Regions from separate parts of the Paenibacillus sp. CF095 genome, predicted to be linked through region 1. Evidence: predicted binding sites of a transcription regulator. Region 1 holds the regulator's gene; each other region holds the start of a gene.
The links. Region 1 encodes Rex, which represses fermentation and respiration genes when NADH is low (regulators of the CRP and FNR family bind a similar motif). Its sites were predicted from a motif close to TTGTGAAATATTTCACAA; they were not measured.
Positions count from the first base shown of each region.

Region 2: the regulator Rex is predicted to act here: its motif matches at 3,104-3,121, upstream of BLS69_RS21710 (formate/nitrite transporter family protein).
Region 3: the regulator Rex is predicted to act here: its motif matches at 2,845-2,862, upstream of nirB (nitrite reductase large subunit NirB).
Region 4: the regulator Rex is predicted to act here: its motif matches at 1,932-1,949, upstream of nadA (quinolinate synthase NadA).

Region 1 covers NZ_FMZN01000001.1:1,052,229-1,060,034, reverse strand. The annotation lists gene BLS69_RS04770 (cell wall elongation regulator TseB-like domain-containing protein) at 1-294, opposite strand, end outside; gene BLS69_RS04765 (amidohydrolase) at 334-1,641, opposite strand; gene BLS69_RS04760 (redox-sensing transcriptional repressor Rex) at 1,628-2,281, opposite strand; gene dinG (ATP-dependent DNA helicase DinG) at 2,500-5,361, opposite strand; gene BLS69_RS04750 (tetratricopeptide repeat protein) at 5,503-6,150, opposite strand; gene panD (aspartate 1-decarboxylase) at 6,244-6,627, opposite strand; gene panC (pantoate--beta-alanine ligase) at 6,620-7,516, opposite strand; gene panB (3-methyl-2-oxobutanoate hydroxymethyltransferase) at 7,513-7,806, opposite strand, start outside.
Region 2 covers NZ_FMZN01000002.1:541,861-549,666, reverse strand. The annotation lists gene BLS69_RS21715 (molybdopterin-containing oxidoreductase family protein) at 1-1,704, opposite strand, end outside; gene BLS69_RS21710 (formate/nitrite transporter family protein) at 2,144-2,995, opposite strand; gene BLS69_RS21705 (FAD-dependent oxidoreductase) at 3,372-4,733, opposite strand; gene BLS69_RS21700 (glutathione peroxidase) at 5,246-5,725, opposite strand; gene BLS69_RS21695 (ABC transporter ATP-binding protein) at 5,965-6,849, opposite strand; gene BLS69_RS21690 (GAP1-N2 domain-containing protein) at 7,335-7,806, opposite strand, start outside.
Region 3 covers NZ_FMZN01000001.1:487,354-495,159, forward strand. The annotation lists gene nirD (nitrite reductase small subunit NirD) at 1-267, opposite strand, end outside; gene nirB (nitrite reductase large subunit NirB) at 326-2,755, opposite strand; gene BLS69_RS02115 (metal-dependent hydrolase) at 3,031-3,738, shown strand; gene BLS69_RS02120 (hypothetical protein) at 3,965-4,288, opposite strand; gene BLS69_RS02125 (M42 family metallopeptidase) at 4,449-5,522, opposite strand; gene spoVAC (stage V sporulation protein AC) at 6,173-6,676, shown strand; gene spoVAD (stage V sporulation protein AD) at 6,673-7,689, shown strand; gene spoVAE (stage V sporulation protein AE) at 7,695-7,806, shown strand, end outside.
Region 4 covers NZ_FMZN01000010.1:47,313-55,118, forward strand. The annotation lists gene ftsH (ATP-dependent zinc metalloprotease FtsH) at 1-1,721, shown strand, start outside; gene nadA (quinolinate synthase NadA) at 2,021-2,959, shown strand; gene nadB (L-aspartate oxidase) at 2,995-4,629, shown strand; gene nadC (carboxylating nicotinate-nucleotide diphosphorylase) at 4,626-5,492, shown strand; gene BLS69_RS30760 (type III pantothenate kinase) at 5,499-6,269, shown strand; gene hslO (Hsp33 family molecular chaperone HslO) at 6,343-7,263, shown strand; gene BLS69_RS30770 (peptidyl-prolyl cis-trans isomerase) at 7,287-7,806, shown strand, end outside.

The DNA.
Region 1 (7,806 bases):
CTTAGCCGGTTGATTGTTTGCATCGAATTTAACCCAGACCATAACATCCTGGTTATCCTTATTTTTACCGATCAGTGTCCAGTAGATGTTGTCAGAGCCTTCTTTGTCTCCCCAGATGTACTTGCGCAATTCATCATAGGATGTAATGCCCAGTTGCTTCTGTGCTGCTTGTATGGCGAGCGCTTCTTCCTTACGTTGGTCCTGTGTGACATAGACGTAATAACGCTGAAGTCCAAACAGAATCAGAACCAGTGCAAGCAGCGAAATCCATATCCACTTCTTTTTTTTCTTCAAAAGCCGAACTTCCTTTCCCTATGATGCTCTGTCCTGCAATTAACGAGCAAGCAGACCATCAAATGCCAATTGAGACTCACGCAAAATGCGCTCTTCATCCAGCGTCAGACATTCGCCGTGTTTCACCACTTGTTTCCCATCCACCCATACGTGCTCTACATCTTTGGCAGAAGCCGAGTAGATGGTATGCGAGATCAGGTCTGTATGTGGATAGAAATGTGCCTGTTCAATGTCCAAAGCGATAAAATCAGCCTTCATGCCAACCTGGAGTGCTCCGGTATTGTTCAAGAAGATGGATTTGGCACCGTATGACGTTCCGAGGAGTAACGCTTCGCCTGCTGGCACTGCCGTCGGGTCACCAGATACACCTTTGTGGATCAATGCAGCCAGTCTCATTTCCTCGAACATATCCAGGTTGTTGTTGCTTGCCGGTCCGTCTGTTCCGAGTGACACGGTAACTCCTGCTTTCAGTAACGCAGGAACCCGCGCAACACCGGAAGCGAGTTTCAGGTTACTTCCCGGGTTATGGGATACAGCCACATCATGACGGGCCAAAATTTCAATCTCTTCGTCATTCAGATGCACCGCATGTGCAACCAGGGATGGACGGGAGAAAAAGCCCAGTTTCTCCAGATGTGCCACAGGACGCAGTCCATAATCAGCCACGTTCTGCTCCACTTCACGAAGCGTTTCAGACATATGTGTATGGAGAGGAAGGTTCAGGTCGTTCGCAACCTGCACAAGCTTCTCTATGTAGTCAGGAGGGCATGTATATGGTGCATGTGGCGAGATTACGGTTGTAATGCGACCATCTGCCTGTCCATTCCACTCACGTGCAAACGCTGCCGACTCCTCCAGCTTCCGCAGTTGCTCTTCTTCCGAGCACAGCCCGATTACACCACGTGCCAGTGCTGCTCTAACGCCTGATTGCTCCACAACTTTGGCAACTTGATCCATGTGATCGTACATGTCCAGGAAAGCTGTAGTTCCGCCTTTCAACATTTCAAGCACCGATAGGGAAGTTCCCCAATATACATCTTCTGAAGTCATTTTCGCTTCCATCGGCCACATTTTTTCCTGCAACCATACTTGCAACGCAAGATCGTCTCCGTGCCCTCTGAGCAACGACATTGCTGCATGACCATGCGTATTGATCAGACCCGGCAGGAAGAACAGTCCTTTTCCATCCACTTTGGTACAATTTTTGTCTCCATCCGGCAATGTCTCACCAATATGCACAATCTTGTCATCCTCGACAACCATGTATCCTTGAACCACGTTCCATGTTGTGCCGCCTTCATTAACGGCAAATTTGCCGTTGTGAATTACCCATCTATTTGTTGTCATCTTCCTCGTCGTCCTTTCCAGTCTCCAAGTAATAGGCCAAACTAAGCAGATCCGTTGTAAAGTCAGCATGGTGAATGCGGATATGCGGCGGTGTTTTTAGAATTGTTGGTGCAAAATTAAGGATCGCTTCAATTCCTGATTCAATAAGCTGATCCGCAACATTTTGGGCTTCCGTATCCGGAACCGTGATAATACCGATGCGGATGTTTTCCGTTTTAACCGCTTCCGTCAATTCATTCATTGGTTTTACCGTCAAACTGTTGATTTGGCTACCAATTTTCGGTCCATATGCATCAAATACAGCAACAATCTTCATGTTGTCTTTCAGATATGCGTTGTAGTTGGACAAGGCTTGACCGAGATTACCCGCGCCTACCAGAGCTACATTAATTTGCTGATCGATTTTGAGAATGTGACGAATTTTCTCAATCAAATAAGATACATCATACCCGATCCCTTTACGACCAAAATCACCGAAGTAAGCCAGGTCTTTACGAATTTGGGCCGGATTCAGATCCAGCCTCTGTCCAAGCTCTTGAGAAGAAACAGTAGCCACCTCACGCTGATGCAACTCGTTCAAATAACGCAAGTATACAGGCAGACGGCGTACCACCGCTTCCGAAATTTTATCCGATTTCATTCTTGCTCCCCCTTACCAAGGCCACGATAAAATAATAGATGAAAAGATGAGCATCCTGTATAAACTCAAAGATAAACGTGACATTTTATACAGAATGCTCCTTGTAATTTAGGTTATAAGTTCTTACGTGCAACTGCTTTAATCGGATACGGAAATATCTAATAAAGTTTAACGCCAAACGATAGTGTCATGCAATGATATAACGAACAAAACAACCATTATTTTTGTTCATTAGCAGGTTTTTCCAACCACTCGGTAATTCGTGGAACCATCTGCTCCGTGAGCATGTGTTCCATTTTGGGACCAGGTAAAGAATATAAAAAGAATTTACCATAGTACGCTTCAATCACCCGTGTATCATAAACAATGACAATTCCTCTGTCCTTCGCTGTACGCACCAACCGGCCAAATCCCTGCTTGAAACGAATGACCGCTTGCGGCACGGACAGTTTCATGAACGGATTTTTCTTCTGTTCCTGAAGCAGCTCACTCTTGGCTTCCACCAACGGATGATTCGGTGGCTGGAAAGGCAGTCGCACAATAGCGAGACAGGTTAGCGCCTCTCCCGGGATATCTACACCCTCCCAGAAGCTGCTTGTACCCAGAAGTACCGTAGCTTTGGCATCTTGGAACCTGCGAGTCAGCTTGGAGCGGCTTCCACTGTCAACGCCTTGCCCAAGCAACGAGATGTCGTTACCAGACAGTGCTTCCTTCAGCGGATCATAGACCTGTCGCAACATCTTGTATGAAGTAAACAGAACCATCATGCGTCCACGCGTGGCAATTGCCGTCTCTGCGAGTGATCGCACCAGCATATTAACAAAGTGCGCATCACCCACACTGCCCTTCACACTCGGGAAATCACGCGGAATCACCAGAAGTGCCTGATCGCGATAGTTGAAAGGTGATGGCAGCATCGAAGTTAACAACCGATTATTCTCGGAAGCTTCCTGCAAGCCAAGTTGTTCAATCATGAACTGGAATGACTTATCTACCGAAAGCGTAGCCGATGTAAGTACAACACTTTTCTTTTTATCAAAAAATAAATCCTTAAGTTGTGCACTGACATCTACAGGTACAGCATACAGCTGAAGAGATTTACTTCGGAACTGACCACTGGCTTCCATCCAGTACACCGTTTTGGCATCATCCATACGCATGAAGAAACGTAGATTCTCCTTCAATGTGGTCAGATCTTTCAGCAATCCTGTAATGTCCGTGATCAGACTATCCGATTGATAATCATCCTGATCCTCTTTCACCTCAAGCAGCAATTTGTCCCCTTTGCGAACCAAATCGCCCAGAGTCACATAGATCTGGTTCTCCAGATCCTGCAACTCCTGCCATTTTGCAGGTTTCTGAGAAGCTTTCAGACGCAGTGAAAATTGCCCCGTCTCTCCCGGTGAAGCATCACTTCGTTCAGGCAACAAACCGAACAAGGCATCGCTCATACGATCCCACAGTTCCTTGACCTCAACAGCCAGCGGGAACATCTGATCCACCATGGAGCCCCATTGAACCGAATTTTCATGCCCGGATAACTGGGAACGAAGCATAGGCAGCTGACCATTACGACTGTCTTTAAACAGGCGGGTCAGTGTATGAACCAAGGTGAAATATTTCATATGCATTCCAAGATGTTTACCAGCGACATCCTCCAAATGATGTGCCTCATCGATCACAAGACTCTCATAGGCTGGCAGCAGCTGATGCGCGGCTTTCACATCCGTAAATAATTTGGAGTGATTGGTGATTACAATATCAGACAACCCGGCCTCATGTTTGGCACGATGGTAGAAACATTTGCGGAACCATGGACATGATCTTCCCAGACAGGACTCGGATTCGCTCTGTACCGTCTCCCAGAAGTCCCCTCCGCGTCCGCTAAGGTTAAGTTCCTCATCATCTCCGGTTTCGGTCTGCGTGAGCCAGACAATCATCTGAGCAGCTGTGAAATAATCCTCTTTGGGTGTAGCGAATTCACGTTTATTGATTTTGTGTTCAAATTTGCGCAGGCACAGGTAATGTCCACGTCCTTTGAATACAGCAGCCTTAAACGGGAACGGAACCACTTGAGTCAGCATCGGAATGTCCCGCTCTCTCAATTGCTCCTGCAGATTGATCGTATGCGTGCTGACCATAACTTTCTGTTCCTGCTTCACACTTTCGTAAATAGCAGGCAAGAGATAACCCAGAGATTTACCGGTGCCTGTTCCTGCTTCGATCAAGAGATGTTTCTCTTCATCCAGGGCTTGCCTTACACTGCTGAACATCTGAGTCTGCGCTTCACGCTCTTCGTAATGATCCAGCGTATCCTTCAGGTTCTCCCGAACCTGGTCCATAAACTGTTCGAAGCTTACACCATCAAGGGGGTTAGCCTCCCGCTCATCGCGTGGTGCACCAATATCGGTCCAATCACTTACATTAAGAGCAAGCTGACGATAATAGGTATGTCCGTCCAGATCCTGAATCGGCTCTGCTTCCTTCTCACTGCGCATTCCGTCCAAGAACCAGCCCAAGTCACTGTCTTCTGGTGCAAACAGGTCACTGAGGCGCTGAATCGTTATGAGCGGTAATTCCTTTAACTCATCCAGGCACTTGAGCAGCACATAGGCTGTCGCCAGTGCATCACTGTCTGCCTGGTGAGGGCGATCATGTTGAAATCCAAATTCGGAAGACACATAACCGAGTTGATAAGAACCCAGTGATGGGAATGTGATCTTCAGAAAATCAATCGTGTCCAGAATGCGGCCAGTGAACGGCAAATAACCGCAACGGTCAAGAGCATTCTGCAAAAAGTGAAAATCAAAAGCGACGTTGTGTCCAACAAGCACCACATCATTAAGTAGCGGAACCATCTCCATCATCATCTCTTCGAGTGAAGGAGCGTCCGCGACATCTGCATCGGTAATACCCGTCAACCCCGAAATAAACGGGGGAATCGGTACACCAGGGTTCACATAAGAACTATATATTTGAGTTATGCTGTAGTCATGATCTATGATGGCAAGTCCGGCCTGTATAATCTCACCGTCGGACTGCGTGCCGGTTGTTTCGAAATCCAATACGGCAAATTTCATTGCAATGTACGGTCCCTTCCATTCCAGTCTATGTTACAGCATAGCAAAAAAAAGGGGATTTGAAAATTAACTGACAAAAAAGCGGTGTCCCCGCCGCTATGCCAAAGGAGGGAACACCGTTTTTTGTCGCCGAATTCCCGCTTAATGAAGGGTCGTCAGCTGATTAGCATATTGCAATTTTCCCCTGTTCAACCTGCAAGCTTCCATGTTGTACAGTGGTTCGGTCAATGTCGGGTCATACTGAAGGGCCTGTGCAAAGAGTGAACATGCAGCTTCGGGATTCGCAAGCTTGGCTTGAATACAGCCCAGGGCGTTACATACAAGCCCTTTCAAGCGAGGTGAACCCTTAAGGTACATGATCTGCTGCAAATGTGTCCCGGCTTCCGCCATTTGTTCCAAATTCAGATACGCGAGCGCCAGGTAAAAACGAGTCAATGCACTCTCCGGATGATCGGTCACAACCCGGGAGAACTGCATTATCGCCTGCGGATACATCTGTAATTTGAAATAGCCCTGACCTCGACTGAAACATTCCAGATGGAGTTCAGGCAGAGCGGTAACAGCTTCCTGTTCCGGTTCAAGGGAAGCAGGCTTATCCATCTCCCGCTCCCTCACCTGGCTCATTTTTTCTTCAAACATCAGCCATTCATCCAGCATTCCGTCACTCATCCGCTTAAGCAAGTTCCACTTTTGCAGCAATTCCTGTTTGTTCAGGCCTTCAGCGGAAGGATAGCTCTTGATAATTTCATCTAACATGTCGTTCATTTCTGCGAAAACATGCTGGAACATCGATGCATCCCCACCCTTGAAAAAATGGATTAGTGCAGTGACCTGTACTCATTTTTTGCTTCAAGGGCCGATTTCATTCTCCTTACCAGTCGATTACATAATTGTTGCGTGGACTTCCTGTTTCATCGTTTGTACAGGTTTATTCTGTCCATCTACAAATACAACGGTTGGTTTGTGAGTATTTGCCTCTTCTTGCGACATCATGGCGTAAGAAATGATAATGACGTTATCTCCAGGCTGCACCAGACGTGCAGCTGCCCCGTTAAGACATATGACCCCGCTTCCGCGTGGTCCTGGAATCACATAAGTTTCCAGACGTGCACCATTGTTGTTGTTCACAATTTGCACTTTTTCGTTTTCCATCAAGTCGGATGTTTCCATCAAGTCTTCATCTATGGTAATGCTACCCACATAGTTCAAGTTGGCTTCCGTTACCGTAGCCCGGTGAATTTTGGATTTCATCAGTGTTCTAAACATGGGACAGTACCTCCGATTTTTGCAACCTTATATTGTCAATCAATCTTGTTTTTCCGAATTTCACCGCAAGTGCGATGAGCAGATCATCACGTCCTTGAACTTCCTCCTGATCTGCGAGTGGCTCCAGACTTGGAAAAGCCTGAATCTCGGCGTAGTCGATAACGGCAAGCGGTGAGCTTGCAATCTGCTCGCGCAGAATACGACGGATATCTGCGGCGTTTGTAGCTGCACCTGTATCTGCGGCATCCTGAGCTGCACGCAGTGCCTTCGACAGAACTAACGCCTGTGTACGCTGTTCAGCGCTAAGATAGACATTACGTGAACTGAGGGCAAGACCATCCTCTTCGCGAACAATCGGACAAGGTACAATCTCTACAGGCATATTCAAATCATTCACCATCTGTTGAATGACCGCAACCTGCTGAGCGTCTTTCATTCCAAAAAATGCACGCTGCGGCTGTACGATGTTGAAGAGCTTGGAGACTACAGTTGTTACTCCGTCAAAATGTCCTGGACGTGAAGCGCCACATAGGCGCTCCGTCAGTTTTGAGACAGATACCGTCGTTTGCGTTGCCTGTGGATACATCTCTTCAACAGAGGGAATAAATACGATATCCACTCCTTGTGAACGTGCTGTTTCCACATCTCTGGCTTCATCCCGCGGATAACTGTCAAAATCTTCATTAGGGCCAAATTGAATCGGATTAACGAATATGCTTAATACCACGATATCGCTCTGTTGTCTGGCTGCCTGCATCAAGCTTGCATGACCTTGATGAAGATAACCCATTGTCGGTACCAGACCTACAACGGACGCACTGGACCGAATCGCTTGACGCTTCAAGCTTAGTTCCTGTCTTAACTCTGCGATTGTCCGTAATACTTTCATGAGTTACTCCCCACCTTCTCCTTGCGTTGTCCGCCGTACAGTTGATCCAGAACACCATCCGCAGCATTAAATACATGCTCTTCGGCCGGGAACGAACGATCTTTAACTTCTTTCACGTAAGCTTCGATGCTCGTTCTGATTAATGTACCCACATCTCCATAGGTTTTGACAAATCGTTTGGGCGTATACGGAGAGGCGTATTGAACCACATCGTGGAATACCAGTACCTGACCATCACAGCCTCGACCTGCTCCAATTCCAATGGTAGGGATGGACAGTTCCTCCGAGAT
Region 2 (7,806 bases), on a different contig from region 1:
ATCGGCAGGTCCAGCCGGATTCTCCCCATCATATCCTTCAACCAGAGCGCTATAGGTAGGGAGCGGCGGAAGACCTCGCTGTTCCATCGTCTCCGAATATAATTCAATTTTGCCTGAAGGTGTGGGTAGCTGATCCAGAAACGCAGCATGTGGCGACATATCCAGTTTCACGAATCGGTGTTCCTTCAGTCCCTCCAACGTGACTCCATTCATGTAGGGGTTGCCTGTGCCCTGAAGTGCGTCCACAATCATCTGTTCCGGTGTTTCTCCGAAGATTGCAGGATCGTACCCCATAGCCTGCCCAAGCAGTGAGAACAGTTCCACATTGCTCTTGCTCTCCCCAATCGGTGCAATCACCGGCTCTTGCAGATGAACGTACTGATGCCAATAAGAGGTGTACAGGTCCGTCGCTTCAAATGAAGATGTGGCTGGCAAGACGATATCTGCATATTTGGCCGTATCCGTCATGAACAGATCATGTACAACCGTGAACAGATCCTCCCGTGCAAAACCTCGCTCCACCCGCTCGGTATCCGGTGCCACCACCAGTGGATTGCTGCAGTAAACCATCATAGCCCGGATTGGCTGCTCTGCTTCCAGCAACGCTTCACCAATCCGGTTCATGTTCACCACTCGCGGCTCCGAATTCTGCCGCAGTTCCGGACGTTCGAGCGCGTCGCTATTCGTGCTCGCGTAGCTGTTGGTGCGAACAGCACCGCCACCTTGCTTCAGCCATTGCCCTGTGATGGCAGGCAGACATGCAACGCTACGCACGTTCATTCCCCCATTATCATGGTGCTGGAGGCCATTGCCGATGTGAATATGGGCTGCCTGTGCGTTGCCGTATAGTTCGGCCAGCTTCACAATGGTTTCCTCCGGCACGCCCGTAACGCGTGCAACACGTTCAGGGGTGTAACTGCGGACATGATCACGTAGTGCCTCATGACCTATCGTATACTTTTGCATAAACGCTTCATCCGTTAGTCCCCGTTCGAACAGCACATGCATCAAACCCAGCGCCAGTGCGCTATCCGTGCCCGGATACAAAGGAATAAACCAGTCGCCCCACTGTGCGGTACGATTGCGATGAACGTCGATTACGACGATCTTGGCGCCTTTCTTACGGGCTTTCTCCGCTAAAACGACCTGATGCATATTCGTACTGACGATATTACCGCCCCATACCAGGATGAGATCCGCATGCTCCGTATCTTCCGGCACCGTACCCCGGTTGGCGCCCATCGTATATTTCCAGCCGGTATTTCCAGCGGAGTTACAGATCGTCTGCTCCAGTACACTCGCACCAAGCGCATTGAAGAAACGCCGATCCATGCCGTCTACGCCGAGAATACCCATGTTACCGTAAAAGCTGTAGGGCAGGATGCTCTCCGGGCCGTAGGTTTCGGACAATGCAGTGAATTTGGTCGTAATCTCGCGAATCGCTTCATCCCAACTGATTCGTTCGAACTTGCCCTCACCTTTGGCTCCTACACGTTTCATCGGATATTGTAGACGCTCGGGGTGATACACCCGCTCAGTCATATTCCTAACTTTATTACAGATGGCACCCTTGGTTATCGGATGATCCGGATTGCCTGCCACCTTCACAATTTTACCGTTCTCTTTATGTAATAACAGACCACAAGTGTCCGGACAGTCGAGCGGGCACACCGCCGCAAATATACCATTCTCCTGATCGATCATCGTAAGGCTCCCCTCTTTAAAAGCTATCCCTATATCATATCTTCTTCGAGGTTAGCGCGTAAAGAGAACAGTATGTTTTTGCTTCATATTCGCCGCTATAGCGGCTTTAAATTATTTTCAAAAAAATGTTTTTGAGTTTGATTCAACTTCAGAATTCAGGGGTAAATTAAAAATAAGGCATTAGGCTAGTGTTTCCCCACTTCCTCCTCATGCCATATCATGGACCACTCCCGAAATTCGCCATGAACAGGTTTCGTTCCCCCGAACCTTGTCATGGCGAATTTATTTTGGTTAAAATCCACAAGGATCTCTTACCAAAAAACGATCCCTACCTGCTCCATCACAGCATATTCGCCATGAACCGAGCAAGACCAGAATCGTCTTTACTTCTACATGAATGTTCCATTTCGCGTGTATACATACGTGTATATATGCCCCGCTACGCCTGCTTGCTCCACATCGCTCTGACTTCCGTCTCCACAGCTTCGATCGACGTTGCTACCTCCGGTTTCACTTTCGGCTCAGCTTGGCGCAGGTACACCACCCAATAGGCTGCAGCTACAAACAGAGCACCTCCAGTCAGATTCCCGAGCCATACCGGAATGAAATTCATCACATATTGGCCCCACGAATAATGTCCTTCGAAGATTGCCGCCGGGATGAGAAACATATTGGCCACAACGTGCTGGAATCCAATCGCCACAAATGCCATCGTTGGAAACCAAATGCCCAGTACCTTGCCACTCATCGTATCGGATGCATAAGATAACCACACGGCCAACGCCACGAGCCAGTTACAGCCGATGCCAGAGATGAAAGCTTGCAGGAAGCCGTCATGCAGCTTATGCCCAGCCATATCCACCACTTTCGCCAGATATACACCCTCTCCGGTCAGACCAAGCACATGTCCAAACGCGTATGCGACAAACAAAGCTCCAACAAAGTTACCCATCGTTACTAAGGTTAGATTTTTCAACATATTACCTACGGATAACTTTCGAGCAATCGTCGCGAGTGGAACTGCCATCATATTTCCCGTTAGCAACTCGCCACCACCGATGAGTACCAAGATTAGTCCCACCGGGAACACTGCTGCACCAATCAGATTAACCAGACTTCCCCACTCAGCAGGAGCAGATGCAATTACCCGAATATCCAGTAGAAAACCCAGCGCAATAAAAGCCCCTGCCAGAAAACTAAGCACCAGTACAGAAGACACCGGATATTGAGCCTTCTTCATACCTGTTTGCGCCGTATATTGTGCAACCTCAAGAGGTGTTTTTGCTGCCATATCATTCATCCTCTCCTTCATTGTTCATCGTTTGGGAAAACGACCTGAATTTCATTGTTTATGTGTTGAATGCCATATCTCAATTGTATATTGGTACAACGTGAAACTTTGTGTAAATTATCACAATGTTATTCAAAAATATGCTTTAAGAGCGTCTTTAAATAGTTAAGTCAGCAAAAGTATAGTAAAGCCTTTTATAGCTAAAAAACCAAAAAAAAGACTGACGATATACTCGCCAGTCTTCTTTTTCCTTTATAATCGTCCGCCTTGTTTCGTAATCCTGGCAGTTAGTGTACACCTCATATTTACGGACAAGCATGACTTATCTTTGTATGGCGTTTATCATGCTCGCTGTTCAACCATCTATTCTGCTTGCTTACACCATTGCTGGTTCTTTTACTTCTACCGGTGGCAGTGCTTGCAGACCAGCCGTGTTCAGGAAGTTCCATGGTTTGTTGTAATGTGGCTGGAAGAAAAAGTCGATGAAGGCCAGCTCATCTACGGTCATGTTGTTTTGGATGCAGACCGAGATCGTATTAATCGATTGGGTCAGATCAACCTGAGACATCACCTGTGCTCCAACGATCCGACGAGTAGCCTGCTCATATACCACTTTAAGCAACAGTTTCTCAGCGGTTGGCATGAACTCCGGACGGTAGCTGTCTTCCAGTAAGACAGCTTCCACAATCAAACCTTCGTCAGCAGCAGACATTTCCGTCATTCCTGTACCTGCGATATTTTGCTCATAAATTTTGATACCGGATGTTCCTTGTGTACCCATGTATGGTGTCGTAGGACGAACCAGGTTGCGGGCTACAAGTGTACCCATCCGTACGGCGTTGGTTGCCAGCGGAATGTAAGATGCTTTGCCTGTTGGGTTGTAATGAATAGCACAGCTGTCACCCGCAGCGAAGATGTCTTTTTGACTGGTTTGCATATATTTATCCACGATGATTGCGCCGTTTGGCAGCATATCCACTTGGCCTTTGAGCAGCTCTGTATTTGGACGGAAACCAATGCACAGAATAACCAGATCGGTTTCAAACTCTCCTTTGGACGTGATCACTTTAGTCACTTTGCCATTTTCACCAGTAAACTTCTGTACCGTTTGACCAAGAGCCAGCTTGATGCCGCGTCCAGTCAACGTATCTTCGATCGCATCCGTGAACTCAGGGTCCAGGTATTTGTTCAAAATCCGGTCCACACTGTCGATCAGGGTAACTTCTTTACCGTTCATTTGAAAAGCTTCCACCAGTTCAACGCCGATATATCCCGCACCTACAACGGTAACACGTTTGGCATCTTTGGCTTTTTCAATAATGGTGTTGGAATGATTGTAGTTTTTGCAAAGTAAAATGTTATCCATCTCGATGCCTTCAAGCTGCGGAACGACAGGCCATGAACCCGTTGTCACGATCAGTTTATCAAACGTATCTTCAAATTCTTCCCCGGTTTGCAGGTTTTTAGCCCGAAGGGTATGACCCTTGGCATCAACTGCTGTAACTTCATGAAGCATCTTTGTCTCAACACCAAGCTCTGCCAGTTGATTAGGCGAAGAATAGAACAAACCGTCAGGGTCTTTCACAACCCCACCTACGTAGAGCGCAATGCCACAAGATAGGAAGGAGATATTGTCATTGCGCTCATACACGGTGATGGTAGCATCCGGGTACAATTTGGCGGTATTTACGATGGCTGCGGTCCCTGCGTGTGTACATCCGATAACTGCGATTTTCATTAAAAGTTCCTCCTCGAAATATATAAATGAGTTTGAATATAACGTTATTTCGGTTGTGAAATATTTCACTTCTTATTCGAAACTGTGTATGTGATTTATTTCACTTTATACACTCATTATAATGTGATCTTTTTCACATTGCAATAGGTTGTGCAAATAAATTTTGTCGAAAGAGGTTATTTCCCTGTATTTAAGCCTTTCTTCCCTTCATTGTATTGATTTCATTGTCCCCGGATATGGGTCGGTTTATGCTATGTAATGGCTTCCGTGATCCCTGTATGAACTCAGTATGGACGTATAAAGTTAGAGTTCTCTCCCACATTCATCTTTTACTTGTACAACATAAATGCATTCCATTTCCGCTACAGTGTTAATTTTTAAATTGGTAAACGCTCACAAATTGCTCCTGAAGCCAACCCCTACCTGTGAAGAGAATGTAGCCACTCTATATAAAATAATCAAAGAAGCCTATCCTTGCACATGCAAGGACAGGCTTCTCAAACGTTCATGTATTAACCGAGCAATTTCTCGATATCTGCAATCATTGTCTCCGGAGATTCTTTTGGTTCAACACGACCTACCACTTCACCTTCACGGTTAACAAGGAACTTGGTGAAGTTCCATTGGATGTCGCTTGTTTCACCTACGCCAGGTTGTTGCTCCTTCAGGTATTGGAACAGGGGATGAGTGTCCTCACCATTCACATCTACCTTGGCAAACACCGGGAAATTCACACCATAGTTAATCTGGCAAAATGATTCCGCTTCCTCACTTGTACCTGGCTCCTGCCCTCCAAACTGGTTACAAGGGAAACCCAGTACAACCAAGCCTTGATCGCGATAACGATCATAGAGCTTCTGCAATTCACCGTATTGCGGGGTCAGCCCACACTTGCTGGCTGTATTAGCAATGACCAATACCTTACCTTGATACAGATCCAGTGAGACTTCTTGGTTCGCGGTGGTTACCGCCTGATATGAATATACGGACATGACTGATTCCTCCCATGACATATGTTGGTTTGGGCTGTTGCGAGCACGTTGGTATAACCAATGAACCCACAGCCTGTCCTATTATTATAGACCTGATCCGATGCGATTACCAAATCCCGGGTCTGCCCATATCCCATTGCTCCCATGAGTTGCAAATTCCCCTGAATGCAAAAGAGCCGTGTGCGATAGCGCACAGCGGCTTCATTCTATAATGTAAGGACCACATATGGCCCATTTCGTTAACTTCCTGTCGCTTGAACACGTGGTTCTGTCCGTCCTCCAGCATGAACCATCGCACTGTTCATGACCATTTGTTCCGGCGGCTTCGCTTGTTGGCGTTCACCTGCAAGCGCGTAAGGCAAGCAGAGTGGTACACCCGAACGCGGATCAATCACGATATCTGCTTCAATGTTGAATACTTCACGAAGCACATCCGAGTTCATAACTTCCACAGGTGAACCATGAGCAATGGCTTTACCTTTTTTGATACCAATCATGTGATGTGCATAACGGGAAGCATGATTCAAGTCATGTACAACCATAACAATGGTACGGTTAGCTGTGGCATTCAGCTGCTCCAGCAGTTGCAGTACTTCAAGCTGGTGAGCCATATCCAGGAACGTTGTAGGCTCGTCCAGGAAAAGGATATCTGTCTCTTGAGCAAGGGCCATGGCAATCCAGGCACGTTGACGCTGTCCACCGGACAGTTGATCAATCGGACGATCGTGGAATTCTGTCATGCCTGTCACTTCGATAGCCCATTCAATCATGCGTTTGTCTTCCGCACGCATGGAGCCAAATCCTTTTTGATAAGGAAAGCGACCATACGATACCAGTTCAGTAACGGTAAGACCTTCAGGGGCTGTTGGATTCTGTGGCAAAATCGCAAGTTGCTTGGCAACTTCACGCGTGGACTGTTTATGAATGGACTTCCCGTCGAGCAATACATTACCTGCTTTTGGAGCCATAATACGTGCCATCGTTTTCAGGATGGTTGACTTCCCTGAACCATTGGCTCCAACAAGTGCTGTGATCTTTCCTTGGGGAATCTGAATATTCAGATCCTCTACAATTAGTCTTTCCTCATAAGCGATATCCAGCTTGGTCGTCTCCAGACGAAACATGCGATCATCCCTCTCTCATTTATCCCGGTTATGTAATCCGGCTATGACAACAAAAACGAAATTGTAATTCTGTGATTTCCGACGCAAATATCTTCTACACTAAAGATACTGATAATCATTATCATTTGTCAACATAAAAAACCAAATTTTCTTCTCTTTTCGTGCTTTATTTGGTCTTTCTGTAGCAGAAATCCCCCTCTTTTCTCAAGTAAACATGAGACCTTTTCTCATTCATTCCGCGCACTTTATCACTTCTGACTGTTTTTCAAACTCTTGAATCGCAAATTTTGTGTCTGAATTGTGAATGTGTGAGTTTTTTTCATGCGTTTGCTATATCCGCCATATCAAATAAAAAAAGATGACCTTGAAATTCAAGTTCAAGGTCATCTCACATACGCTCGATTAATAAGGTATGAAGTCAGCTTTTTCATTATTGGATCAAAAGACACTTAATGAATCTATGCAACATGTTCATATAAAATAACTTACAGCTTCGGCTGTGGCATCAATTGGATTACAGTCATCCCACCCTGAGTGCTCTGCACACTGGCAATACTCTCGGCATCAATATCTGCTGGAAGATCGATCTGCAATCCATACGGATAGAGACGATCTACCTCTCCAATAGACATCTGTGCAGGAGTGGTCGCATCCTCTTCATTGGATACAGATGTGTCAGGCGATGTGGAACCAGTAGCTTGATCGGCATCCGTACCTTGATCCGTGTCTCCACTCGCAGCATTAGACGATTCATTCGTACCTGTATCCGTTGTTGTATCGGTAGCAGGATCTGAAGTGGAATCACCCGATGTTGAAGAATCGGCCTGTTGATCGCCATCCTCCGTCTGCTCTACGTTCCCCGCGTTTCCCGATGATGAGCCATCCGTGCTTCCTTCGGAAGTACTTCCTGAACTACTATCGGAAGGAACTTGGTTATCTGGCTCCTCATTCCGATTA
Region 3 (7,806 bases), 560 kb from region 1:
GTTGTCCGGTGCTTGCACAAGACCGGTAGTCAGGTCGATTTTCCAATCATACAGCGGATCGTACAGATAATGCCCGGACACGATGCCTTCAGCCAGCGGTCCACCTTTAGGGTGGGGGTTGTGATTATCTGCAGCGAAGATGGTACCATCCGATGCACGAAAGACAGCAAGCTGATGATCCTTAATTTCAACTACTCTTCCGATTCGTGGCAGGAATTCTTCAACTACTCCGGCAGGGAAGTAGGTGCCTGATTGTTTTGTCGTCATCTTAAACCACTCCTTATCTATATTTAACATTCCGGCAGCATTAATCTTGCGAGCTTACTTATGGACGAGCCGATACTTCGATACCATGGAACATTTTGCTTTGGCCTTCTTTATTGCGAATCGCTTTTTGCCAAGGTTCTTCAACATGCTCAAGTGCAAATTCAATTCGTTGCATCAACGATTTGCGTTCCTCCAGGTTATCCACGACAACCGAACGAATATGCTCCAGACCCATGCGTTCCACCCACTCGGACGTCCGTTCCAGATAGTTACCTGTCTCGCGATAATATTGCATGATGGCTCCGCACAGTTCAATCAACTCGTCATCCGTTTTCACTTTGCATAAGGAATCAGCCAGTCTAGCTTTAATACCGCCGTTACCACCGATGAAGATTTCCCAGCCTCCGTCGTTACCAACGATACCGATATCTTTGGTACATGCCTCTGCACAGTTTCGCGGACAACCGTTGACAGCATATTTAAACTTGGCTGGCAGATCCAGACGTTCGAATTTTCGTTCAATGCGAGCGCCCATAGCCATGGAATCCTGTGTACCGAATCGGCAGAATTGGGAGCCGACACATGTTTTGACCGTACGCAGCGATTTGGCGTATGCATAACCTGAAGGCATATCCAGTTCAGCCCAGACTTTGGTCAGATCTTCTTTTTTGACACCAATCAAGTCGAGACGCTGACCGCCAGTCACTTTGACTGCTTTCACATCATATTTGACTGAAACGTCAGCGATACGTTTGAGGTCCGCTGGTGTAGTCACCCCGCCATACATCCGAGGTACAACCGTATACGTTCCATCCTTTTGAATATTTGCGTTCATCCGTTCGTTAACAAAACGGGATTCTTTCTCATCTTCGTGTGTGTCTGGTGCAATCATGCCAAGGTAGTAGTTGATCGCCGGACGACATTTGGAACAACCTTCAGGTTGACTCCAACCCAGTACATTCATGACCTCTTTGGTCGTTTGTAATCCTTTTGCACGAATCTCGGCTACAATCTCATCCCGTCCCATGGAAGTACATCCGCAGATGCCCTGTTTGGCTCCAGTACTGAAACTGTCACCAAGTACATATTGCAGAATCTGTTCCACAACTGGTTTACACCCACCACAAGAGCGGGTTGCACCGGTACAAGCTTTGATTTCATCTACAGTGGTAAGGCCCTGGTTTGTAATGACATCAACAATGGTTCCTTTGGTTACCCCGTTACATCCACAGACGATCTCGTCCTCGGGCATCGTTTCAACAGAGGTTGCTTTCTTATGACCGCCGCAGCCTGTACCCATGAGTGAGCCATACAATTCTTCGGTCATTTCGGTTTGATTTTTAATCAGTTTCTGCAATTCGGCAGAATCCGTAATGTCACCGAAGAGAACAGCGCCGACCATTTTATTATCACGAAGCAGAATTTTTTTGTAAGTCCGTTTCCAGTCATCTTTGTGCGAAATGACGGTGTGCTCTGGGCTGTCGATGAATTCACCAGTTGAAAACACGTCCACACCCGAAATTTTCAATTTCGTGGATACTACGGAACCTTCATACGGAGCCGTTTCAACCCCGCAGATATGTTTCGCCAGAATCATACCTTGCTCGAACAATGGGGCAACGAGGCCGTAACATACCCCGCGGTGCTCTGTACATTCCCCGACCGAGTACACATTCTCAAGTGAAGTCTGCATATAGTCATTCACGACAATACCCCGGTTCACTTCCATACCGCTTTCGCGGGCTACAGCCGTATTGGGTTTGATGCCTACAGCCATGACCACAAAATCAACATTCAGAACCGTATCATCTGCAAAACGTATCCCTTCAACGCGTTCGCCGCCCAGCAGTTCGGAAGTCTGCGCACCCATCTTGAACCGGATACCCTGACGTTCGAGTTCTGCTTTCAACATGGCTGAAGCTTGTGGATCAAGCTGACGCTCCATCAGATCCTGCATCAAGTGCACTACGGTAACTTCCATGCCAAGTTGTACCAAACCTTTGGCAGCTTCAAGGCCTAGCAGTCCGCCCCCGATAACGGCCGCTCTTTTGTACTGTTTAGCGGCATCGAGCATGACATTGCAATCGGCGATATCACGGAAACCGACAACACCTTCTTTGTCATGTCCAGGTACTGGGAGAATAAAGGAATTGGAGCCAGTCGCAATGATGATTTTGTCATAAGGAACGCGAGTTCCATCTTCAGTCACAACTTCATGGGTATCCGAATCAATTCGGGTTACGGTTGTTCCTGTATGGAGGGTAATACCATAATCCTGATACCAGTGGAGATCATTCAGTACGATGTCATCCAGTGTTTTGCTTCCTTCCAATACATAGGACAACATAATGCGGTTGTAGTTAGGGTAGGGCTCTGTGCCAAAAACAGTAATATCAAATCGCGTAGTTAATTTTAAAATTTGCTCAACGGTACTGATTCCTGCCATTCCGTTACCTATGATAACGAGTTTCTCTTTTTTTCCGTTCATGTGTGTATGCCTCCTTGGATAGACGCTGTACATTACCAACAATTTTAGTGGTTTATATTTGAAATTATACAAGTAGTTGACGACAGTTTATGTGATTTAATTCACTAATAAAGATAGAAGAGTCATAAATATAATAGTGTGAGCCCCATCACAGAAATTTATATTTATTTTCATACAAATAAGAAATGCGAACTATTGTTCTTATTTTGTTTTCGTTGTAAAATCGGAACTGGGCCGTATTGTTCCCGATTTCTTCGAAAGGACGTTTTTGCATCATGATGGGAAGATCCCACCTTATTATCGGGACAGGCGTGTCACTTTCTGTTCTGCAGTTGGCCGGTATGCCAGTGACAGCGCCGGCAGTTACGGTTGCACTGATTGGTTCGTTATTGCCTGACATTGATGAGCCAAATTCGCTGCTGGTATCCAGAGCCTTGCCTAACAGTCTGATCAGGTTGTTACAGACGATTCTGTTGCCCACAGCTGTATTTGTGTACTTCTATGTTCATGCTAAACCATGGAACCTGTTGCTTGCGATCCTCATTGCGCTCGTGTCATTCCTGCCTTCGCGGTCGCTTCGCAAAGTGTTGATGTTTGCGATTGGACTCGGGCTGGTGTTCTACGGTCACGCATTTGCCCCGTGGAATCTGATTGCAGGTAGCCTGCTTATGCTGTGCACCACGCTAACTCATAGGGGATTGACGCATACCTTATATGGAACTGCAATATGGGCCGGCTTACTTTACAGCACGACCCAGCAGCAGGGACCGGAGATCTGGGTAGCGGGAGGCACGGCATATGCGATGCATCTGTTGGCCGATTCACTAACCAATCGGGGGATTCGTCCGTTACCACCGCTCAAGTGGCGCATACGGGTGAATCTGATGAGTACAGGGACCAAGCGTGGGGCCGTTGTAGAGAATGTCTGCATTGTGCTTACCCTTATTTTGGCCTGGATTGCATTCTCGCCGCTATTTCTGTAATGACCAAATACCAGTCCTGTCTAAGGACTGGTATTTCATTTTTTTGTTCTTTTACCTGTAAGCCATGAGAGGATTATGGGGGTCAACTCGTTGTTGGCGTGCTTGATAAACCGTCAAGATCAGAAGAGCCAAATGCAAATAAAACAACAAGAATAAGCACAATTAATAGCTCGGCAAATCCGATTCCGTCAAACTCGGACATGACATCCACCTCATTTCTTGGCCACTAAGAATTAATTCTCTGTTGAAATGCCTGTATAACATCATTAAGCGTCATATCGCCGCCAGTTTCATCCAGGAATTGTACCAGTTTGTCTGAATTGGAGGGTGTGACCTTTTGAAGTGTTTTATATTGACCAACCAATTCTACAACCAATGTAGCCTCACGAAACAACGTGACAGCATCCACTCTCAACTTTCCGCTCACCAATAGCGCTGCTACAATCAGTTCGAGATTTTTCCCTTTAAGGCTTCCATTAAGGAGGGTATTAGCAGCATTTGGTTTTTTGTTAGAACCTTTATTTGATTTTCCGTTCCTTCCCACTGCCATAACAGGTCCCCCACTGGTTGGTGTTTAATTCATCTTCCGTTATTGTATCTTATGTGTAATTCCCTATAATGTTCGGCCTATTAATCTATGTGTCCAATTCATATAGTTGTGGATATAAAAAAGAGACCTCCCGAATAGTTAGGAGGTCTCTTGTCAACTGTTACGCGTTATTAATAATGGTATTCATTGTTGTCCGATCCAGACCTTTGACCAGTTTCACGATCAGTTCTTTGGCCGCATCGTAGTCATCCGTATGAATAATGGAAGACGAGGTGTGGATATAACGAGCGCAGATACCAATAACTGTTGATGGTACACCAATTCCACTCAGGTGTACTTGACCTGCATCGGTACCACCTGGTGAGATGAAATACTGCATTTTGATCTGATTGGATGAAGCCGTATCTTGAACATATTCCACCATTCCACGATGGGTGAACATACCCGGGTCAAAAATACGAAGCAATGCGCCTTCTCCGATATGTCCAAATGACTGTTTGTCACCTGTCATATCATTCGCCGCGCTACAGTCAAGTGCAAAGAAGATATCAGGCTGAATCAGATTGGCCGCCGTACGTGCACCGCGAAGCCCCAGTTCTTCCTGAACCGTTGCACCAGCGTAAAGCGTGTTAGGCAGTTTTTCCTTGTGCAACGCTTCAACCAGTTCAAGTGCAAGTCCTACGCCGTAACGATTATCCCATGCTTTGGCCATGATTTTTTTCGGGTTCGCCATCGGCGTGAATTCACAGATTGGCACGATCTGCATCCCTGGATGAATGCCCCAGGATTCTGCTTCCGCACGGTTGTCTGCCCCAATATCGAGATACATGGAATTCAGATCAACAGGTTTGTTCCGCTGGGACTCGTCCAGCAAGTGTGTAGGTGTAGAACCTACAACTCCGGTAATGCGACGATCCGGTGTGATGATTTCCAATCGCTGAGACAGTACAGCCTGACTCCACCATCCACCCAGTGGACGGAATTTGACCATACCCGTTTCCGTAATGCCTGTAGTCATGAAACCAACTTCGTCAAAGTGTCCGGCTACCATAACTTTAGGACCGGATTCCTCCCCGCGTAATACACCAAATAGACTCCCCAGGCGATCCTGGACGAACTCATCGGTATAAGCGGAAAGCTTATCTTTCATCCAGCCGCGAAGCTCACGTTCAAAACCGGATGCGGAAGGGAATTCCGTCAACGTACGGAACATATCCATCGTTTTTTCATTCATGTGTCAACAACTCCTCTGTTGGTATGTATTTCAGGTCACAGTAGAACGGCTACCCGCCTGTTGTCCTTTTAAGATGTAGTTCAAAAAGTCTTTTATCTTTTTGAACATGCACTTTAATATGCTGAGGACTTGTTATTTAACCACTGGTCACATTACAGTATGAACCTTGCGCAAGTGATTGTCCATGTTTATGTCACGTATTTAAGGCATGTTTTGGGCGCTTACCGTGTCCAAGTTTCATGACTCTATCCGCTGTAGTCGCAGTCCTGATGCCACTTCAATGAATATGAATATATGGAGGAGATGTCATCATTTTGTGATGTTCTTTTTGTTCAATATTTGTTGGTCTGTTTATAGGAAGGAGCTATATATCCAATGAAGCCTCCAGAAGAGGGCACGGAAAAAGTACTGTTTATCGTTCTTTTTATCTTGCTCGTGATTGTTCTTCTTTATTTATAGAACGTATCTAAAAGTCCTCAGAACCGGCGTATTCCCATCTTGCTTCCACAACATGATCTTGTTGGAAACATATACTGTCTGTCGCCGGATACATAACCTTCCGATTATTAACAAACAATGAATATAGGATTACACACATTGGCATTCAGCCGTAGCTTTGAACCATTTTCACATAGAGGAGGTCTTGTATCTTGCCAGCTCAATCTGCATCCGGAAGCGAAAAAAAATCATCGTCCCTGTCCATGGATGAAAAGGAGTACAAAAAAGTCGCGAAAAAACATGAGCCGCCTCGTCCAATCCTGAAAAATTGCCTCAAAGCATTTCTGGTTGGGGGTACCGTCTGTTTGATTGGACAGGCCATTCAAGAGGCTTTTATGGCCGGTTTCGACATGACATCGAAGGAAGCTTCCAGTCCTACGGTGGCGGTCATGATTCTCATATCGGTTATTCTAACGTGTCTCGGCGTTTACGATAAAATGGCTCAATGGGCAGGAGCAGGAACTGCTGTGCCGGTTACCGGCTTTGCCAATTCCATGTGTTCTGCTGCACTGGAACATCGTGCTGAAGGACTGGTGCTCGGTGTAGGGGCCAACATGTTTAAACTTGCTGGTTCCGTTATCGTGTTTGGTGTCGTGGCAGCATTTGTCGTAGGGATTGTTTACGCCTTTTTGGGATTTGGAGGTGGGCACCTGTGAAACGATTGGGTCGCCAGACATGGCAGTTTGAGAATCGTCCGCGGATCATCGGTAAAGCCGCAGTTGTAGGACCAGAAGAAGGCGAGGGTCCACTGTCATCTGATTTCGATTATGTCTACGACAACCTCGAGATCGGCGAGAAAACGTGGGAAAAGGGAGAACGCAAACTGCTCGAACAGGCCTCTCAGCTGGCTTTGGTAAATGCAAATATCACCAAGGAAGAGCTTCAATTTTTTGTTGGTGGAGATCTGATGAACCAGATTATCAGCAGTTCCTTTTCAGCGCGAAAACTGGGTGTGCCTTACCTGGGTGTCTTTGGAGCCTGTTCTACTTCCATGGAAACGTTAGCGTTAGCGTCCATGATTGTTGACTCTGGAGCTGGAGATTATGTCCTTGCAGGAACGGTGAGCCACAACTGTACGGTTGAAAAACAATTTCGGTATCCGACGGAGTATGGCTCCCAGAAGCCGCCTTATGCGCAATATACCGTCACAGGATCAGGGTGTGGTGTGGTCTCCCGCACTGGTGATGGTCCCGTTGTTACCAAAGCCACTATTGGACGCATTATGGATTTGGGCATCAAAGATCCTTTTAATATGGGTTCAGCCATGGCGCCAGCAGCAGCCGACACTATAATCTCTCATTTCAGGGATACGGGATTGGAACCCGGCTATTATGATCTCATTGTGACTGGGGATCTGGCTTCCGTCGGTCTGCCAATTACGAAAGAGCTTTTGCAAAAAGAAGGCATTCCCATGGAACAGACGGTTTTTAATGATTGCGGCCTGATGATCTATGATCGGGAGAAACAGCCTTATGTTGTTGCCGGGGGAAGTGGCTGCGGATGTTCTGCCACCGTCACCTATGGTCACATTTTGAACCGGATGCAGAAGGGTGATCTTAAACGGGTGCTCGTCGTTGCTACGGGGGCGCTGTTATCTCCGATTTCGTACCAGCAGGGTGAAAGTATTCCTTGTATTGCACATGCCGTAGCTATTGAAAAGGAGGGATAAAGGTAATGCAGTTCTTGTGGGCATTTATTGTTGGCGGTTTGATCTGTGTTGTCGGACAGCTTCTAATGGATGGGGTTAAACTGACGCCAGCTCATACCATGAGTACACTAGTTGTGG
Region 4 (7,806 bases), on a different contig from region 1:
TGAAAGGTGACAGCATCTGGTTGACGTTGCTGACTTCCTTTATTCCTTTGATCATTATGTTCCTGCTGTTCTTCTTCCTGTTTAATCAGGCTCAAGGCGGCGGCGGTAAAGTAATGAACTTTGGTAAAAGCCGTGCTCGTCTCTACAATGAAGAGAAGAAGCGGGTTACATTTGAAGATGTTGCGGGTGCTGACGAAGAGAAACAGGAACTTGTTGAGGTTGTAGACTTCCTCAAGGACCCTCGTAAATTCGCAGCAGTAGGTGCACGGATTCCTAAGGGCGTATTGCTCGTAGGTCCTCCAGGTACCGGTAAAACGTTGCTCGCTCGTGCCGTAGCCGGTGAAGCGGGTGTACCATTCTTCAGTATTTCAGGTTCCGACTTCGTTGAGATGTTTGTCGGTGTCGGTGCATCACGTGTACGTGATTTGTTTGAAAATGCGAAGAAAAATGCGCCATGTATCATCTTTATCGATGAGATTGATGCTGTAGGACGTCAGCGTGGTGCTGGTCTTGGTGGTGGTCACGATGAGCGTGAGCAAACACTCAACCAGTTGCTCGTTGAAATGGACGGTTTCGGAGCTAACGAAGGTATTATCATCGTAGCTGCAACGAACCGTGCAGATATTTTGGACCCTGCCTTGCTGCGTCCAGGACGTTTTGACCGTCAAATTACGGTTGACCGCCCTGATGTAAGAGGTCGTGAAGCTGTCCTGAAAGTACATTCCCGTAATAAACCACTGACCAAAGATGTGAAGATGGATATTATCGCGAAGCGTACAACAGGTTTCTCTGGTGCGGATTTGGAGAATCTCTTGAACGAAGCGGCATTGCTTGCAGCGCGTCGTAATCGTAAAGATATTTCCATGAAGGAAGTTGACGAAGCGATTGACCGTGTTATCGTTGGTACGGAGAAGAAAAGCCGTGTCATCAGTGATCGCGAGAAACGAATCGTTGCTTATCACGAAGCAGGTCATACCATTGTAGGATACTTCCTCGAACATGCTGATATGGTACATAAAGTGACCATTATTCCGCGCGGACGTGCGGGTGGATATGTAATCATGTTGCCAAAAGAAGACCGTATGCTGGTTACCAAGCAGGAATTGCTGGATAAAGTAACCGGACTTCTCGGGGGTCGTGTAGCTGAAGAATTGTTCATCGGAGAAATTGGTACTGGTGCATACAGTGACTTCCAGCAAGCGACAGGTATTGTTCGCAGCATGGTTATGGAATACGGTATGAGTGAGAAATTGGGACCTATGCAATTCGGAAGTTCACAAGGACAGGTATTCCTTGGTCGGGATATCGGTCATGAACAGAATTACTCGGATTCCATTGCTTACGAGATTGATCAGGAAATGCAACGCTTTATCAATGACTGTTATGAGAAGTGTAAAGACTTGCTTGTTAAACATTCAAAAGAGATGCACCTGATCGCTCAAACTTTGCTTGAGGTAGAGACTTTGGAAATGGATCAGATCAAGCAATTGATCGAAACAGGTTCTTTGACTCCAAAAGCAGAGAATGACAATGATGGTGAAGGCACACCAACTGAAGGCGGAGAGCCAATCATCGACAACATCGGAGATGTGCGTGTCCGTATTCAAGGTAAAGATGAAACGCCTGAGCCACCAGCCGGAGATATTCCAAACGAAGCTCCGAATCTGGAAAAGGGTAATAACAATAACCCGGATGATGGCGGAACTAAGCCAACGTCTTAATGCATAATACATCTGGCTAGGATAGCAGGTAAAATCAAGAGAGCCCTCGGGGCTCTCTTTTTTTATCCATTATTTTAAAAGAGGATAGATAAAGATAAACGGGAGTTAGATGGCGAACCAGTTAGCAAACAGGTGGTTACAGCACTGTTCCGGGCCTTTTTCATTTATTGACAGAGTCGTGAACGTTGTGTAAATTAGTTGTTAAACCGCTTGTGATTCGTTTCTCAAGCGAAGATAACGACTTAGGTTAGCCCACGAAACAGCGCATGACGCTGTCCCGATAAAGGAGAGGATCACAGGTGGAAGCTCTGGCTTTAGAGCGCAAGGCTGAGATGAACCGCGAGTTGCGTGCGCGGCTTATGGAGTTGAAGAAGGAACGTAATGCCATTATTCTTGCCCATTATTATCAACGTGACGAAGTACAGGAGGTTGCTGACTTCCGTGGAGATTCGTTTCTTTTAGCCCAGAAGGCAGCACAAACAGATGCGGATGTGATTGTTTTCTGTGGTGTTCATTTTATGGGTGAAAGCGCTAAAATTCTTGCGCCAAATAAAACAGTTATTATCCCGGACGAACGTGCGGGCTGCCCAATGGCAGATATGGTGAATGTGGATGGACTACGCAAATTGAAAGCACAACATCCTAATGCCAAGGTGGTTACGTATATCAATTCCTCGGCTGAGATCAAAGCAGAGACTGACATCTGTTGTACATCGGCGAACGCAGTCCGGGTTATTCAATCGGTGGATTCCGACGAAATTATCTGGGTACCGGATAAAAACCTGGGACATTATGTGCAGCAGCATACAGACAAGAAAATGATTATCTGGGAAGGTTATTGCAACACTCACGATATGCTTACAGTCAAAGATGTGGTGGAGATGAGAGCCAAGCATCCGAATGCAGAGTTTGTTGTCCATCCAGAGTGTCGCCCTGAGGTTGTAGAAATGGGTGATTTTGTAGGCAGCACAACAGCTATTCTGGAGTATTGCAAAAATTCATCAGCGAAGGAATTTATCGTAGGTACCGAAGATGGTACAGGATATCAGCTTCGTCTGGATAGTCCGGATAAACAGTTTCACTTTGCTACCAAGTTCCTCGTATGTCCCAACATGAAGGTGAACAACTTGAAGAAACTGGTGAAATGCCTGGAAACGATGAAGCCGCAAATCTACGTGCCACCGGCCGTTGCCGACAAAGCCAGAGAATCACTAGAGCGCATGTTGTTGGTAAAGTAGGATGCGCTACTCTTGCTCCAAGACAGGTGAATAACATGATACCGCAATATTTAGTTGATTTTGATCTGTCTGCGCTACCCATGGTAGAGACGGATGTACTGGTTATAGGCTCAGGGATTGCTGGTTTGTTTACTGCCATTAAGGCAAGTGAACAACAACGTGTGTTAATGATCACGAAGAAGTCATTACTTGAAAGTAACACCAGATATGCGCAGGGGGGCATCGCTGCGGTTATTGCTGAGGATGATTCACCTGCTTACCACTTGCAGGATACACTTGTAGCAGGAGCGGGCTTATGCCGCTCCGAAGCGGTAGAGGCATTGGTGAATGAGGGTCCGGACGGAGTGAAGGAACTGATTCGTTTGGGTACTTTATTTGATCTGGAGAACGGCGAGTTGGCGTTGACGCAGGAAGGTGCGCATAGCCACCGCCGTATTTTGCATGCCAACGGAGATGCAACAGGATATGAGATTGTACGTGCGCTTGCGGTCGAAGTGAATGAACATCCCGGAATTGAAGTATGGGATGAGCATTTTGTTATTGACCTGATTACAGATCGAGGGGAATGCATTGGCGCTCTGGTTCAGAAGGATGACGGATCGCAAGTGTTCGTGAAGGCACAGGCCACTGTGCTCTGCTCTGGTGGGGCAGGACAACTGTACCGATACACGACGAATCCGGATGTAGCTACTGCCGATGGTGTAGCCATGGCCTATCGGGCTGGGGCTATTGTTCGTGACATGGAATTTATCCAATTCCACCCCACCTCTCTTTGTTACCCGGGGGCCCCGCGTTTCCTTGTGTCAGAAGCCGTACGCGGCGAAGGGGCATATTTGCGCAATGTGAAGGGCGAGCGCTTTATGGATCGTTATCATGCCCAGCTTGAACTGGCCCCACGCGATATCGTGGCACGAGCGATTGTTAGTGAGATGGAGTCCACCAACAGTACCTTTGTGTACTTGGACATTACGCATGAACAACCAGAGATGATCAAGCATCGGTTCCCTACCATATATGAGACTTGTATGCGTTATGGATTGGACATGACAACGGACTGGATTCCCGTTGCACCTGCTGCCCATTACATGATGGGTGGAGTGAAAACGGATCTTAGTGGAGAGAGCAGCATCTCCCGGTTATTTGCTTGTGGTGAGGTGTCTTCTACAGGAGTGCACGGAGCTAATCGCCTGGCAAGTAACTCTTTATCAGAAGCGATTGTATTTGGGCGGAGAATTGTTGATCGTATTCAATCTCTTCCTCCGCTTGGTTTATTACAAGTAAGAGGGGCTGCGCCTTCATCTGTAGAGATGAATAACAAGATCAATAAGATCACGGAAGAGCAAAAGCCGGTATCCGAAAGACGTTTACGACTACAGAAAATGATGGTTCGTCAGGTAGGCTTGCGCCGGAATGGTGAGGATCTGCAGAAGGCCATGGACAAGCTGCAACAGGAATTGCAATTTTTTGATCAGACTCTCACCCATAAGGAAGAGCTGGAGTATGCCAACCTTCTGACCTGTGCCTGGTTAGTTACCAGCGGAGCATTACACCGCGAGGAGAGTCGGGGGGCTCACTATCGTGAGGATTTCCCGGCGCGTGATGATATCGTGTGGCAGAAGCATAGTCTGCAGCAGCGAGAACAAGCGATTGTGGAGGAATTGATGTCATGATACTGAATGGATATAATGAAGGGCTTATCGAATCAATCAAAAACTGGCTTCGTGAAGATGTTGGTGCAGGTGACGTTACAACAAGTGTGACGATCCCAGCAGGCAACCAATCCAAGGCCATTATACACGCCAAAGACAATGGTGTTATTGCAGGCATGACCGTAGCTGAACTTGTATTTCAGGTCGTTGATCCTGATCTTGTATTTACACCGAAGGTAACAGACGGAGACAAGGTTACCCATGGCACGATTTTGGCCGAGGTAGAGGGAAGTACACATTCTCTGCTTACGGGGGAACGATTGGCACTTAACTTGCTGCAACGTATGTCCGGAATAGCTACGCGTACGCGTGCCTACGTGGATGTGCTGGATGGTCTTGAGACCAGGCTTGTGGATACACGTAAGACAACGCCTGGCCACCGATTACTTGAGAAATATGCAGTGCGCGTGGGTGGCGGAGCGAATCATCGATTTGGACTGTACGATGCCGTTATGATTAAGGATAACCACATCAAGGGTGCAGGCGGAATCACCGAGGCGGTACAGCGTGCGCGAACCGTTATCCCACATACGATGACGATTGAAGTGGAGACTGAAAATCTAGAGCAGGTGAGAGAAGCCTTGCAAGCCGGGGCAGATATCATTATGCTGGATAACATGCATCCAGAGCGGATGCGTGAAGCAGTTGAGCTTATTCGTGAACAGGCTCCTCATGTGAAGGTTGAAGCATCCGGTAACGTGTCCCTCCAGACCATTCGTGGTATTGCAGAGAGTGGTGTGGATGTAATTTCGGTTGGCAGGTTAACCTATTCCTTTGAGAGCCTGGATATTAGTCTGGATTTAAATGAAAAGAAAGAGGGGTGAACCTCTTTGATTCTAGTTGTAGACGTGGGGAACAGCAATATGGTGCTCGGCGTATATCAAGGCCGGGAATTGCTGCACCACTTTCGTCTGAGTACATCACGTCAGTCAACAGTGGATGAATACGGCGTATTGATTTATAATTTATTTCATATGTCCGGCATCAGGGCAAGTGACATCGAAGGTGTCATCATCTCATCTGTGGTTCCGCCACTGGTGAATGTAATCGAAGCGATGTGTGAGAAGTATGTAGGCAAAAAAGCTTTGCTTGTCGGGCCTGGTATCAAAACTGGCTTGAACCTGCGATATGAGAACCCTCGTGAAGTGGGTGCAGATCGTATTGTTAATGCAGTGGCAGCCGTTGAGAAGTATGGCGGCCCTCTCGTCGTGGTCGATTTTGGTACCGCAACGACCTTTGACTGTATTGACGAGAAAGGCCACTACCTGGGGGGCGCTATTGTACCTGGCATTCAGATCGCCACTGAAGCGCTCTATGAGCGGGCATCCAAGTTGCCTCGTATAGAGTTGGAGAAACCTAAAAAGGTCATTGGCCGTAATACTATTCATGCCATGCAAGCGGGTATTATATTTGGCTATGCAGGCCAGGTTGATGGTATTGTAGAACGTATTCGCGAGGAGATGGGAGCGAAGCCCCGAGTTATCGCGACGGGTGGTCTCGCTACACTTATCGCAGAAGAAACCCGTAGTATAGAGGAAGTTGATCCGCTGCTTACGCTTGAAGGGCTGCGTATTATATATGAGCGGAACCGGGAAAGGTGAGCATAGAGACGGCATACAGCGGGCTGAGATTACAGCTTAAGTGTTGTGCCGTTTTTTCTGTGTTACTACTATTATGGCGATACGCCAAAGGAGGCTGAATGACTTGGAAAACAACAACAAGCATGACCGGTTAATTCGTGGTACAGCAATGAATGGAAAGGTAAGAGCCTTTGCTATCCAGACTACGGAACTGGTTGAGGAACTACGCAGAAGACACGATACGTTTCCCACGGCTACAGCTGCCATGGGGCGTACGGTTACAACAGCAGCCATTATGGGTGCAATGCTCAAAGGTGAAGAGAAGTTAACGGTACAAGTCAACGGTGATGGCCCTATTGGACAGATTGTAGCTGATGCCAATGCCAAAGGCGAAGTACGAGGATATGTTTCTAATCCGCATGTACATTTGCCAAGCAATAGTGTGGGAAAACTGGACGTTGCAGGCGCGGTTGGAACGGAAGGTTTCATCAATATAACGAAGGATCTGGGACTGAAAGAACCATATCGTGGCAGTGTGCCTATTATTTCAGGAGAACTGGGCGAAGACTTTACGTACTACTTTGCTCAATCGGAGCAAACACCTTCTGCTGTAGGCGTTGGTGTGCTCGTTGACACGGATAATTCCGTTATTGTCGCAGGCGGATTCATTATGCAGCTGTTGCCGGGATTGACAGATCCAGAGATCACGGCGATCGAAAACGCCATTAGTACGTTGCCGCCAGTGACCACGTTGCTGGAGCAGGGGCTTGAATTGGAAGAGTTGCTTCGCCGATTGTTGCCAGATGTACAAGTGATGGAAGGATTGGATATTCATTTTAGCTGTGAGTGTTCACGTGAGCGGGTAGAGAAGACACTAATCAGCCTGGGCCAAACGGAGATGGAGCAATTAATTGAAGAAGAGGGCCGAGCTGAAGTGGTCTGCCAATTCTGTAATGAAGCCTATGACTTTAACAAAGAACAACTTGAGACCATCCTAGAGCAAGCCAAGAACTGATCTATGCGGGGACGGGATGCGGAATGACAAGACAGGAAAAAGGGTTGTGGACGGCTGTAATTGTCTTGACGCTAGGCATGCTGGTCATGGGTACAGTGATGGCTATGCATGGTCTCAGACAGGGCAAAGACGAGGCAGATGCATCCCATGATGCCAATACGGAAGAAGGAAGCACCGTAGCCACGATCAACGGAGAAGTTATCACGGACAAAGAGTGGACCGATGCGCTGAAAAGACGTTATGGCAGTGAGTTATTACTCCAGATGTTAAACCGCAAAGCGGTATATGCCGAAGCAATTGAACGCAAGCTGATCGTCACTCCCCAAGAGATTGCAAGAGAACTAGCGGCCGCGATGGATGGGTACGATTCAGAGAAATCATATTTTGACGAAATGAAGTCCCAGTTGGGTCTGTCCAAACAGGAACTTGAATTGGAAGCCGGCTACAGGCTGCTGCTTGAGAAAATCGCAACGATTGGCATACAGATCAAGGATGCAGATATTGAGCATTACTGGACTGAACACCGTGAGGATTACGTCTCCC